DNA from 2 places in the Amycolatopsis sp. La24 genome. Region 2 is predicted to be linked to the other one. Evidence: riboswitches for the same ligand, from Rfam matches in the RefSeq annotation. Region 2 holds a riboswitch; the other holds the start of a gene.

Region 1 (4,517 bases), on a different contig from region 2:
GAACGCGCGGTCCGCGACCTCTTCCGCCGGGCCGCCGACGCCGCCCCCTCGCTGATCTTCCTCGACGAGATCGACGCGCTCGCCCCGCGCCGCGGCCAGTCGTCCGACTCCGGCGTGGCCGACCGCGTGGTCGCCGCACTGCTCACCGAACTGGACGGCGTCGAGCCGATGCGCGAGGTCGTCGTACTGGGCGCGACGAACCGGCCGGAACTGGTCGACCCGGCGCTGCTGCGACCCGGGCGGCTGGAGCGGCGGATCTACGTCCCACCGCCGGACGCCGAATCCCGCGCCGCGATCCTCGCCGCGACGGCGAAGCACACCCCGCTGGCGTCCGATGTGGACCTCGCGGCCACCGCGGCGGCCCTGGAGGGCTACTCGGCCGCCGACTGCGCCGCGCTGATCCGAGAGGCGGCGCTGACCGCGATGCGCGAGTCGCTGGAGGCCCGCGAGGTGACCGCGGCGCATCTGGACAAGGCACGCGAGGCGGTGCGGCCCTCGCTGGACGCCGCGCAGCTGGCGACGCTGGAGGCTTACGCGCAGGCGCAGCAGGAACGCTGAGGACGCCTCCGCACCAGAGCTGTACGTGAGGGGAACCCTGACGGAATCTGATTCCCGCAGGGTTCCCCGCACGTACCTCGAGCGCAGCCGAGCGCCGGGTCCGGCAGACATGACAAAGCCCGCGCCGTAGCGCGGGCTGTCACGAACCAGGTCAGCTGCCCTGGTGTCCGCCGGGCTGGTAGTCCTTCGTGATGATCACTATGACACCCGGGCTCGAGTTCTGGATGCCGTCGAACCGGGGCTGGGCCTGGAAGCCGAACTCCTTGGCCAGCTGTTTCGCGGCGGCTTCCTCGTCGGTGCCGGGACGGAAGTAGGCCGTGGTGGTCGGGATGTTGCCCTGCGAGTAGTTGCCGACCTCGGCGACGTTCCAGCCCGAACCGCGGAAGTCGGCGGCGGCCTGTTCGGCGAGGTGCTTGATCAGCGAGTTGTTGTAGACCCGCAGGGTGACCCACTTGTTCGAGGCCTGCTGGTCCGGACCCGCCTGGCCCGGCTGCCCTGGCTGCTGGCCCGGCTGGCCGCCGGGCTGCCCTGGCTGGCCCGACGACGGTGCCGACGAAGCGGCGGACGACGAGGCCGGTGCCGACGAGGCGGGCGACGACGGCGCGGAGCTGGGCGCCGAGGACGAGGACGACGACGGCGCGGACGACGATCCGCCGGGCGCGCTGGGCTCGCCGGACGTGCTCGGCCCGGCGTTCTGGTCGCCGCTCGTGTTGAGCACGGTGACCCCGCCGATGACGGCGGCGACGACCGCTACCCCGATCAGCGCGACCCCCGCGGCCTTCAACGGCCGGGACAGTCCCGAGAAGACGCTCATGACAGCTCGATCCCCAACCGCCGGGCCCCGCGTTTGCGCTGACGGGCGGCGCGCGTTTTGCGCAGCCGCTTGACCAGCATCGGATCGGCCGCGACGGCCTCCGGCTTGGCCAGCAGCGTGTTCAGCAACTGGTAGTAACGGGTGGAGGACAGTCCGAAGCGCTCCCGGATGGCGTTCTCCTTCGCCCCGGCGTGGCGCCACCACTGCCGCTCGAACGCGAGGATGTCCAGTTCGCGTTCGGTCAGGCCACCGACATTCTCCGGCGGCGACGGCTGGTTTTCAGCCATCGACTCCGCGGCGTCCATGCGGTCCTCGCAATCGGTGTCGGCAGTCCTTCCGCGGGCGTCATTGAACCACGGAACCCATGCTCGACATGGGCATCCGACACGGCGCGTCACGGTCCGATCCAGGTGTACCAGAAGGGTCCGACTAAACTCGGCGTCCGTGACCGTCCACCCCATCTGCATCGCCGGCGAACCCGTGCTGCACCAGCCCACGCGCGAGATCACCGAGTTCGACGACAAACTCGCCACCCTCGTCGAGGACATGTTCGAGACCATGTACGCGGCCGAGGGCGTCGGCCTCGCGGCCAACCAGATCGGGCTCGACCTGCGGGTGTTCGTATACGACTGCCCGGACGACGAGGGCGTCGCGCACAAGGGCGTGGTGGTCAACCCGAAGCTGGAGACCTCCGAGATCCCGGAGACGATGCCGGACCCGGACGACGACTGGGAGGGCTGCCTCTCGGCCCCGGGCGAGTCGTACCCGACCGGGCGCGCCTCGTGGGCGAAGGTGACCGGCTTCGACGTCGAGGGAAATCCGATCGAGGTCGAGGGCACCGGCTACTTCGCGCGGTGCCTGCAGCATGAGACCGATCACCTCGACGGGTTCATCTATCTGGACCGGCTCGTCGGCCGCCACGCGCGCGCGGCGAAGAAGATGCTCAAGAAAAACAAGTGGGGCGTTCCCGGCCTGACCTGGCTGCCGCCCAAGGAACCCGCGGACGCCTGACCCGCGCCGAATTCCCCGAAGGCCTCCCCGAAATCACCGGGGAGGCCTTCGTTGTGCTTCGGCCAGACGGGCGGGAGGGTTGTGTCAACCCGACACCGCATGGCATCGTCGGACAAGCAACCTCAACCGAATGCAACGCGGGAGCTCGCGCCTTGGCGGGCTGAGAGGGTGGCTGGTGTCCATCTCGCGGACACCCGGCGTCACCGACCGCATGAACCTGACCGGGTAATGCCGGCGTAGGGAGTGAACGTCGTTGACGACGCTGGAAAACCAGGGTGCCATCGCCCCGTCCGTCACCACCGGGCCGATCACCGGCTCGCGGAAGGTCTACCACCGCACCGAATCCGGACTGCGGGTTCCGGCGCGGCGGATCGACCTGTCGAACGGGGAGCATTTCGACGTGTACGACACGTCCGGCCCCTACACCGATCCGGACGCGAACATCGATGTCCACAATGGACTGCACCCGCTCCGCTCCGGCTGGGCTGACGGACGGGAGCACAACACCCAGCTCGGCTGGGCCAAAGCCGGGGTCATCACCCGGGAAATGGAGTTCATCGCCGCGCGCGAACGCTGCACTCCGGAGTTCGTGCAGGACGAGGTCGCCCGCGGTCGCGCGGTGATTCCGGTCAACCGCAAGCACCCGGAGACCGAGCCGATGATCATCGGCAAGAACTTCCTGGTGAAGATCAACGCCAACATGGGAAACTCGGCCGTCTGGTCCTCTGTGGAGGAAGAGGTCGACAAGATGGTGTGGGCCACCCGCTGGGGAGCCGACACGATCATGGACCTCTCCACCGGCAAGCGGATCCACGAGACGCGCGAGTGGATCGTGCGCAACTCGCCGGTCCCGGTCGGCACCGTGCCGATCTACCAGGCGCTCGAAAAGGTCAACGGGGAGCCGGAAAAGCTCACCTGGGAGATCTACCGCGACACCGTGATCGAGCAGTGCGAGCAGGGCGTCGACTACATGACGGTGCACGCGGGCGTGCTGCTGCGCTACATCCCGCTCACCGCGCGCCGGGTCACCGGCATCGTCAGCCGCGGCGGGTCGATCATGGCCGCCTGGTGTCTCGCGCACCACCAGGAATCCTTCCTGTACACGCATTTCTCCGAGCTGTGCGAGATCCTGCGCGAGTACGACGTCACGTTCTCCCTCGGCGACGGCCTCCGTCCCGGCTCGATCGCGGACGCCAACGACCGGGCTCAGTTCGCCGAACTGGAAACCCTCGGCGAGCTGACGCACATCGCGCGCGAGCACGACGTGCAGGTGATGATCGAAGGCCCCGGCCACGTGCCGATGCACAAGATCAAGGAAAACGTGGAGCTGGAGGAAAAGCTCACCGGCGAGGCCCCGTTCTACACGCTCGGCCCGCTCGCCACGGACATCGCCCCGGCGTACGACCACATCACCTCGGCGATCGGCGCGGCGCAGATCGGCTGGTACGGCACGGCGATGCTGTGCTACGTCACGCCGAAGGAGCACCTCGGCCTGCCCAACCGCGACGACGTGAAGACCGGCGTGATCACCTACAAGATCGCCGCGCACGCCGCCGACCTCGCCAAGGGCCACCAGTACGCGCAGGACTGGGACGACGAGTTGTCCAAGGCCCGCTTCGAATTCCGGTGGAACGACCAGTTCAACCTGTCGCTCGACCCGGACACCGCGCGGTCCTTCCACGACGAGACGCTCCCCGCGGAACCGGCGAAGACCGCGCACTTCTGCTCGATGTGCGGACCGAAGTTCTGCTCGATGCGGATCACCCAGGACGTGCGCAAGTACGCCGAGGAGCACGGTCTGTCCTCTGTGGAGGCGATCGAGGCGGGCATGGCCGAGAAGTCCGCGGAGTTTTCCGAGCAGGGCAACAAGGTCTACCTGCCCGTGGTCAACCAGTGACAGTCACCCCTCGTACCGCCCTCACCATCGCCGGATCCGATTCCGGCGGCGGTGCGGGCGTGCAGGCGGATCTGCGCACGTTCTTCGCCAACGGCGTGCACGGCCTGGTCGCGCTCACCGCGGTTACCGTGCAGAATTCGCTGGGCGTGCAAGGGTTTTCCGAGATCCCGGTCGACGTCGTCACCGCGCAGATCAAAGCGGTCGCCGAGGACATGGGCGTCAACGCGGCGAAGACCG
Region 2 (4,517 bases):
GCCGAACCGGTCGATCAACGCCACCGCCACCACAGTCACCACCATGAGCAGGGCGCACGAGGCGTACGCCATCTGGTTGTTCAGCTCCCCCGGCCTGCTGATCAGCGTCGCGACGGCCACCGGGAGCGTCGGCGCGTCCGGCCGGGCGAGGAAGCTGGTCGCGCCGAACTCGCCGAGCGCGACGACGTACCCGAAGCCCGCCGCGGCCACCACCGACCGCGCGACCAGCGGAAAGTCGATCTCCCGCCACACCCGTAACGGACTCGCGCCGAGCGTCGCGGCGGCCTGGCGCAACCGGACGTCGACCGCGCGCAGCACCGGCAGGATCATCCGCACCACCAGCGGCATGATCACCAGCGCTTGCGCGAACGGCACGAGCAGCGGCGACGTGCGGAGGTCGCCGGGCAGCGCGTCGAGCGTCACGAGATAGCCGAAGCCGACGGTCACCGCGGACACGCCCAACGGGAGCATCAACGCGACGTCCATGGTCTCGCCCATCCCGCGCGCGAGCCCGCCGGGCGAACGCCGAAGCGCCACCAGCACGACGCTGGCGACCAGTCCGACGGCCATCGCCAGCAGCGTCGCGTCGGTGGCCGCAGCAAGCGAATTCTGCGCCGCGATCCAGCCGGAGACCTGCAAGGCGTCGTTCTGCCCGACGGTGTTGAGCGCCCGGTAACCGGCGAGGCTCCATCCATCCGAGCCGGACACTGACTCGACGAGCAGCGAGACGATCGGCGTCAGCAGCAGGCCGAGCACCACCACAGCGGCACCGACCGTCCACCACTCCCCGCCGCGCGGCCGACGTGCGGTGACCTGCGCGGACCGCAGCTTCACCGCGTTCTCCCGCTTCCGGCGCGCCATCGCCCCGAGCACCAGCGCGGCGACCACGGCGGCGAACTGGATCAGCGACAACGCGGCCGCGCCGGAGAGGTCGAGCAGGTCGACCGTCCGGAGGTAGATCTCGGTCTCCAGCGTCCGGTAGCTCCCGCCGCCGAGGATCAGCACCACGCCGAAACTGGTGGCGCAGAACAGAAAAACCACCGCAGCAGCGGACGCGACGGCCGGGCCGAGCGCGGGCAGCGTCACCGACCGGAACGCTCGCCACGGCGAAGCTCCGAGCGCCCGCGCGGCCTCAGTCGCTCGCGGATCGAGGTGCGCCCACAGCCCGGCGACCGTGCGCGCGACGACGGCGACGTTGAAGAAGGCGTTGGCCAGGACGAGCGGCAGCACGCCGCCGTCCGGCCAGATCGCCCGGAAAGCCAAGCCGACGACGACCGTCGGCAGCACGAACGGGACCAGCACGATCGTGCGCGCGAGCCCGACCCCGGGCAGCCGCACCCGCGCCAGGAGGTACGCCACCGGCAGCCCTGCGAGTACCGCGACCACGGTCGACGCGGCCGCGCTGGCCAGCGTGAACCCGGCGAGCCGCCACGTCTGCGGGTCGCCGAGCACGGTGTCGACGCCGCCCGCGGAGAACCCCCGGCCGACGATCGCCACGACCGGCCAGGCGAAGAACACCACCAGGAACGCGACCGGCAGCAGACCGAGCAGCGTGAGCCCGACAGTGCGCGCGGGGATCACGCGCCCATGAGCGAGCGCCATTCCCCGATCCACTTCTCCCGGCCGGCCTGCACCTTGTCCGCGGGCATCGTGGCCGGCGCCTGCGGCAGCGGAGCCGCGGTGGCCCAGCCCGCCGGCAGTTCGACGCCCTGGCGCGCCGGGTAGACGTACATGTTCGCCGCGACCGTCGTCTGGAACTGCTGCGACAAGAGGAAGTCGACGACCTTCTGCGCCTGCGGGATCTGCTTGCCGTTGGTGAGCACGCCCGCGTACTCGACCTGGCGGAAGCACGTGTCGAGCAGCGCCTTGGTGCGCGGTTTGCCGTCCTCGCCGAGTTCGGCGGCGGGCGACGAGGCGTAGGACACCACGATCGGCCGCGGGCCCTTGCCCGACGAGCCGGAGAAGTCCTTGGTGTAGGCCTCCTCCCAGCCGCTGACGGTCTTGAGGCCGTTGTCCTTCAGTTTCTGCCAGTAGCTCTGCCAGCCGTTCTCGCCGTACTTCGCGACCGTGCCGAGCAGGAAGGCCAGCCCCGGCGACGCGGTGGCCGGGCTCTCCGCGACGGTCAGGTCCTTGTACTTGGGGTCGGCGAGGTCGTCGTAGCTCTTCGGCTCCGGGAGACCCTTGCTCGCGAAGTAGGCCGGGTCGATGTTCACGCAGACGTCGCCGAGGTCGACCGCCGCCAGCCGGTGCTGCGGGTCGACGGAGTAGCGCTGCGGGCCGCGGTCGGCCTCCGGGCTGGTGTAGGGCTGGAAGACGCCCTCGCTGAGCGCACGGGACGCGAAGGTGTTGTCGACGCCGTACGCGACGTCGCCGATCGGGTTGCCCTTCGTGAGCACGAGCTTGTTGGTGAGCGCGCCGGCGTCGCCGGACTTGAGGATCTTGAGCTTGATCCCGGACTGGCGCTGGAAGGCGTCGAGCACGTCCTGCGGGGCGGCGAACGAATCGTGCGTGACCAGCGTGACGGTCGGCGTCTGCTGGTCCTGGCTCGCGGACGACCCGCCCGAGTCGCCGCTGGACAGCGAGCAGGCGCTGGCGAGCATCGAGACCCCGGCGAGGCCTGCCACCGTGCGGACGGTCCGCGACATCATTCTTCCCCTCCTGCACTGCGCCGGATGAGGGAGAGCGATACGGCCTCCCTACGCCGGCATGATCCGGATCCAGGTGCGAACGGTCGCGGGTTGACGGCCCGCCTCTCAGCCCGGCGTACCGGACTCCCGTGGCAATGCCGCAGCGTAGCCGACACCATGGAGTGATGACGCAGCTATTGAACGACTCAGCGGTGGAAGAGGCCCTCGGCACCGTCCCGGAGTGGCAACGCGAGGACGCCGTCATCGTGCGGACGGTCGAACTCCCGTCCTTCCCGGCGGCGATCGAGGTGGTGGACCGGGTGGCCGAACTAGCCGAGGAAGCCGACCACCATCCGGACATCGACATCCGCTGGCGCACCCTGACCTTCCGCCTCAGCACCCACTACCTCGGCGGCCTGACCGAACGCGATTTCGCGCTGGCCCGCCAGATCGACGGGGTACTGGCGGCCCGCTGACCAGGTGTGATGTCGGCAACCCTGGCAACATGAACGGCCCCTTCGCGCGTCTTCCGGACAGACGCGACGGAAGGAGGCCTCATGGTCCAGGCACTCGTAGTGGGAATGGGTTCGTTCGGCCTGATGGTGGCCGCCGCGGGAGGCGTGCTGTGGCACACCGCGCGCAATCGACGTGACCTTGATCACAAGCGGTAACAGTGAGCTAGATCAAGGCGCTATCCCAGCGGAATCATCGGCACTCGCCCCGCTAGGACTCGCCATGAACAGCACATCCGCCCAGCTCACCGCCGCACAGCGCACGTGGGTCGCGGCGTTCTCGACCGCTGTCGTCCTCCTATCGATGGTGGTGCTCGGCCTGCTCGGCTGAGCCCCGTCCGGTTCACGGCAGCGGGAACATCCGGATGAACCAGAACCTGGCGATTCCGATGAGCCCGAGCACGACCTAAGCGCCCCAGACGGCGTAGAGAACGATCCGCACCGGGGAATCTTTGCCGGGTGACCGGGGCGAGCAGGACGTTTCGCCGAAATTGCCCCGGCGCGGGTCAGGCGTTCGAGACGATCCGGAACCGCTCCCGGTACTCGCTGGGCGTCGTGTTCAGCGTCCGCCGGAAAGAGCGGTTCAAGGTCGACACCGTGCCGAACCCGCACGTCCCGGCGATCCGCGACAACGTGTCGTCGGTCGTCTCCAGGCGATGCCGCGCGGCCTCGACCCTGGCGTGCTCGACGTAGGCGGCAGGGGTCATTCCCAGCTCCGCCTTGAACACACGCGTGATCTGGCGGTCCGTCACATGCGCGTGCGCGGCGAGGTCGGAGACGGTCAGCGGATCCGCGAGGTGGGCCGCGATGTACTGCCGCAGCTCGTCGACCCGCCGGGTCGCGGACGCGGGCTCCAGCGACACGCTGAACTGGCTCTGCCCACCGGGCCGGCGCAGGAACATCACCAGCTGACGGGCCACCCGCGAGGCTGATTCCGGCCCGAAATCGTCGGCTACCAGTGCCAGCGCGAGATCGAGGCAGGCGCTCAGCCCGGCGCCCGTCCACACGGACCCGTCGCGGATGAAGATCGGGTCCGCGTCGACGGTCACCTCGGGATGCTCCGCGGCCAGCTGCCGGGCCGTCGACCAGTGCGTAGTGGCGCGTTTGCCGTCGAGCAACCCCGCCGCCGCCAGGATGTGCGCGCCGACGCAGACGGACGCCACCCGGCGCGTCCGCCCAGCCAGCCTGCGCACCTGCTCGACCACGGCCGGGTCGCATTGAGCGACGACCTCGCCTTTGCCGCCCGTCGTCACGGCGCCGGGCACGATCAACGTGTCGATCGCCTTTCTCCCCAGCTCAGCGAACGTCACGTCGGGCAAGACGCGCACTCCCGCCGAGGTGGTCACCGGGTCCAGCGTCTCGGCGGCGAGCACCACCT

Evidence for each region. A riboswitch is a leader RNA that binds a small molecule or an ion and turns the genes downstream of it on or off. The one in region 2 is predicted to bind thiamine pyrophosphate.
Region 1: another riboswitch for thiamine pyrophosphate. It lies ahead of thiC (phosphomethylpyrimidine synthase ThiC); the one in region 2 lies ahead of PUT80_RS17125 (thiamine ABC transporter substrate-binding protein).

The regions. Positions count from the first base shown of each region.
Region 1 covers NZ_JARACH010000085.1:9,808-14,324, reverse strand. Annotated here, with positions in the region: gene PUT80_RS42500 (AAA family ATPase) at 1-558, shown strand, start outside; gene PUT80_RS42495 (LytR C-terminal domain-containing protein) at 710-1,372, opposite strand; gene PUT80_RS42490 (DUF3263 domain-containing protein) at 1,369-1,677, opposite strand; gene PUT80_RS42485 (peptide deformylase) at 1,817-2,383, shown strand; TPP riboswitch at 2,511-2,643, shown strand; gene thiC (phosphomethylpyrimidine synthase ThiC) at 2,637-4,280, shown strand; gene thiD (bifunctional hydroxymethylpyrimidine kinase/phosphomethylpyrimidine kinase) at 4,277-4,517, shown strand, end outside.
Region 2 covers NZ_JARACH010000015.1:118,775-123,291, reverse strand. Annotated here, with positions in the region: gene PUT80_RS17130 (iron ABC transporter permease) at 1-1,602, opposite strand, end outside; gene PUT80_RS17125 (thiamine ABC transporter substrate-binding protein) at 1,578-2,645, opposite strand; TPP riboswitch at 2,677-2,788, opposite strand; gene PUT80_RS17120 (4a-hydroxytetrahydrobiopterin dehydratase) at 2,813-3,103, shown strand; gene PUT80_RS17115 (GlxA family transcriptional regulator) at 3,646-4,517, opposite strand, start outside.